One region of the Shewanella psychromarinicola genome, then DNA from elsewhere that is predicted to be linked to it. Evidence: predicted binding sites of a transcription regulator. Region 1 holds the regulator's gene; the other holds the start of a gene.
The links. Region 1 encodes MetJ, which represses methionine synthesis genes. Its sites were predicted from a motif close to TAGACGTCTAGACGTCTA; they were not measured.

Region 1 (2,210 bases):
ACTTGGCTACCGAGTGATAATGCAATGGCGATTGCGATACCAACTTTAACGTATGTGTTCATCATTTTATCCTCTATAGAGCTTTTTTATGGTTGAAGCATTAGCAACATGTGATCATTTCTTTGCTGTAAAGAATGTTACCTAAAAATAGGTATTGTTAATTTGAAGTAGATCATATTCATGAGAAAAATCTAATTGAAAAAAAGTTAATTGAAAGAAATCTAATGAACAACTGTGATGCAGATCTATTGTGCAGAGGATAAAATTTTGTTAGGTAACATGGTACTAGGTAGTGATAGATGTTCGGCCACATATAAGAATGTGTTGTTGTTTATGTCTGAATCGTATGCGATAAAAAAAAGGGGCTGTTAATAGGCAGAGATTAATTAGCAGAGATTAATGTGTTGACCGACATGATGACCAATATTGTTGCGCTAATGCTACATAATATTAATGTCGCCATACGGGTTTTTTCTTTATCGATGCGGCCAATTAATCGGCCAGCGACAAGGTAGCCCGCAATCACTGAAGGCAATAACAACAGTGATAACCATAAGTGCTTGAGCTCAACTAAGCCAACAACAGCTAGAATAGCTAGCGCAATTAATGAGCTAAAGACAAAGAAGGCTGATAATGCGGCTCGAAATTGACTGGCATCTTTGTCTGCAAGCAATATAGCCATTGGTGGACCTCCAATGGCAGCGATATTAGCAAATATGCCCGAAAATACCCCGGCGATAAATAAACTGCTGCGATTTATTGGTGCGGTAACGCGATAGGTACTCAGGATCACGGCAATAAACACAATAGCCGCAATAATTAAGCCTAATATGGGTTGGGGCGCAAACAATAATAATCCAGCACCTAAGAATCCCCCAGGAATACGGCCTAATAGCGCATATTGCAGACCATTAAACTGTAAGTGTCCGCGCTCTCGAAAAAGTGTCATGGCAGAGATAGCAAAACCCATGGCAATAATGGGCACTGGGACTAATTGAGGATTAACAATGTACAGCAGCGGGCTGGCAACAACGGCTAACCCAAAACCAATTAAGCTTTGGGTTAGTGCGCCAAAAAACACGATAACTGATGCCAGTATCAAGGTTGTTGGATCGATAAATGGCATCATAAATTCTCGTTAACAACATCACTGCTTCTTAAAAGGGCAGTTTAACAGTTTGTGAGGTAATCACTAACCAGTGAATTATTCGAGCTCTTCCCACTCGATCCCCATATCATCCATTAATTTTTTCGCTTCACTTGGAATGCTGTCAGGTTGATCTTTTGATAAATCAATATCATAAGGCAAAGGTTGACCTGTGTACGCATGCAAAAATGCTTCGCACAGCAGTTCACTGTTGGTTGCATGACGCAGATTGTTTATCTGGCGTCTGGTACGCTCATCTGTCAGTATTTTTAGTACTTTTAGAGGTATAGAAACTGTTATCTTTTTTACTTGTTCACTTTTTTTGCCGTGTTCGGCATATGGGCTGATATATTCGCCATTCCATTCAGTCATTAACTTACCCTTAACGATAAATACGGTGCAGATTTTAAACCGTTACACTCTCTAGTCAAATTATTGCGAATATTTAATCTCGATGCAAATAGATTTCTTGATGTTTAGACGTCTAAGCGTCTATTTTTGTTGACGGATGAAGATCTCTTCGGTAGATTTAGACGTCTAGACATCTCTTTGTGTGTTTGTGACATTTTTAGGAGTCAATTATGACTAAGCATCAAAGCGCCACATTGGCCGTTCGCCAGGGTATTGAAACAGACACACAGCATGGCGCCATAGTGCCCCCAATTTATTTATCAACCAATTATTCCTTCGATGGTCACAACAATCCGCGCGAGTTTGATTACAGCCGATCGGGTAATCCGACCCGCTGTATTTTAGGTGAAGCGCTGGCCAAACTTGAGCAAGGCGCTACAGGTGTAGTGACCTGTACTGGCATGGCCGCCATTACCTTAGTGACTAGCTTACTTGGTCCAGATGATTTATTAGTGGTGCCGCATGATTGTTATGGTGGTAGTTATCGCCTATTTACGCATTTGGCTAAAAAAGGTCAATTTAAGTTGTTGGTTGTTGATCAAACTGATGCACAAGCATTGAACCAAGCCATTGCCCAAAAACCGAAAATGGTCTGGTTAGAAACGCCATCGAATCCACTGCTGCGGGTGGTCGATATTAGTGCTATTAGCCG
Region 2 (2,210 bases), 1.8 Mb from region 1:
TCTCTTCTGGGGTTTCATCGTAGCCGCCAAACTCGTTGGGTAAGCCCGCATTTGGATGGGCGGAAACATAACACTCGGCAATACGTGACAATTCTTCAACGTAAGGACGCAGCTCTTTTGGCCCAAGGGCGCAGTTAAGGCCAATGGATAACGGCTTAATGTGGCGCAGTGAGTTATAAAACGCTTCGGTAGTTTGGCCGGTTAAGGTGCGGCCCGATGCGTCGGTGATGGTGCCGGAGATCATAACGGGTAAGCGATCGCCAAGTTGATCAAATACTTTTTCAATCGCAAATAGGGCGGCTTTGGCGTTTAAGGTATCAAAAATGGTTTCAACCATAATGATATCGGCGCCGCCTTCGATTAAGGCGCTGGTCGATTCGACATAGGCTTCGACGAGTTGATCAAAGCTGACATTACGAAACCCTGGGTCGTTCACGTCTGGGCTGATAGAACAGGTGCGGTTAGTTGGCCCTAATACGCCAGCAACGTAACGTGGCAAGCCTGTTTGCGCAGCCACTTCGTCGGCAGCTTGGCGGGCAATTCTGGCACCGGCTAAGTTAATTTCGGCGGCCAGTGACTGCATGTCGTAGTCGGCCATAGCAATCGTGGTAGCGTTAAAGGTATTGGTTTCAATAATGTCGGCACCGTTCAATAGGTACTGAGTATGAATATCTTTAATGATTTGCGCTTGGCTGAGTACTAATAAGTCATTGTTGCCTTTAACATCGCAATGCCAATCTTTAAAGCGCTCACCACGATAATCTTCTTCTTCCAACTTATGGTCTTGGATCATGGTGCCCATGGCACCATCTAAAATCACAATACGCTGCGCTAACAAGGCATTAAGTTGTTCAAGTGTTTGACTGTAAGAAGTCGATTTAGCCATAATAGTTACCTTTTTATCACTATGTTGCTTGATACCTTGATTGAGATAAGCATACCCTTATTTTTACAATAATAGGGCGATAACATCATTGCTGTGTACAACGGTTGATTACAATTGCTGCTTACAATGCGCATCTTCTAAATGATTACCTTTTAAGATAGCCTTTTGGACATATAAACGTATAGACGTCTATACTACGCGAGTTTTCACCGCCAGAGCAAGGCTGATTTAACTTCTACTTGGGTTAAGCGATGGGGGACGTCAGTTAGCCGCAGAAATGTTCAATCAATCAACATAATAGCAGGTGTTTTTATTGATCTAAGCCTCTGTTTAATAAAAATTTATTATCAATATATGTTTATTATCTTATTCGATTACTTCAGGCTGCTTGTCGTCAAACCGGTTGAGGATGACAAGCCCAATGAGGCCGAACACCTGAGCATCCAAATTACAACATACTATGGCTTTAAAACCGAGTTGAGTTATAGGGCGGAACTCAAGCTGTTTCAGCAACATATTGCCAATTTTTGTCACAAGCTTGAAAAGCGGTAAAGCCTAGGATGTAGCCAATATTGCAGCATAGGGAGAAACGTTTAATGACAGATACCGTCTTCTGCCAGAAGGTACTAGATAAAAAACCGAGATAAAAACCCTACATGGTTATACAAAGGTTCTAAAGCATTAACCAAATCACCTCCCCGCTAAACATAAAGGGTTATACTCATGCTGTTATAGTTTTTTATTCATATTTAACAACTTGTTAATAGCTGTATTCTTCGTTATCGCTGATTTTGTGGAATTATTTCACTGCCAATTAATGTGCTCTGCTCTTAAAATAATTCTTTAACTGAGGAATTCTGTATGCCTGATAGCAAGAATAAAGTGGGACGCCCCAGTGGAGAGACCCAAAATCGCGATAAGCTTATTCAGGCTGCAAGGTCTCTTTTTGTCGAACGTGACTACTCTCAGGTTACCGTTCGTGATGTCGCGGCGCTTGCAGGCACTGATCCCGGGCTTATTCGCTATTACTTTGGCTCTAAACAAAATCTGTTTATCGCGATGTTGCGAGAGACGGCCGCTCCAGTGAAACAAGAGCTCTACAAGGTGAATAAAGAAAAACAAGCCCATGGCCCGGCAAGCTTGATGCAGACCTACTATCAAGTGATGTCAGCGCATCCCCATTTCCCAAGATTAATTTTCCGTCTGGCAGGCCTAGATCAAAGTATTCCTGAAAATAAAGAGATAACCAAGGTGTTTAACGAAATTGTCAATGTGGATGACATCATGATGTTTGATAAACTCGAAGCTAAGGGACTGTTGCACG

Region 2: metH (methionine synthase) is a predicted target of MetJ. The motif match lies at 1,061-1,078, and genes of this name have one in related genera.

Annotation. Positions count from the first base shown of each region.
Region 1 is NZ_CP034073.1:1,707,484-1,709,693, forward strand. Features, by position in the region: gene EGC80_RS07390 (c-type cytochrome) at 1-65, opposite strand, end outside; gene EGC80_RS07395 (sulfite exporter TauE/SafE family protein) at 383-1,129, opposite strand; gene metJ (met regulon transcriptional regulator MetJ) at 1,205-1,519, opposite strand; gene metB (cystathionine gamma-synthase) at 1,729-2,210, shown strand, end outside.
Region 2 is NZ_CP034073.1:5,087,332-5,089,541, reverse strand. Features, by position in the region: gene metH (methionine synthase) at 1-886, opposite strand, end outside; gene EGC80_RS22095 (TetR/AcrR family transcriptional regulator) at 1,748-2,210, shown strand, end outside.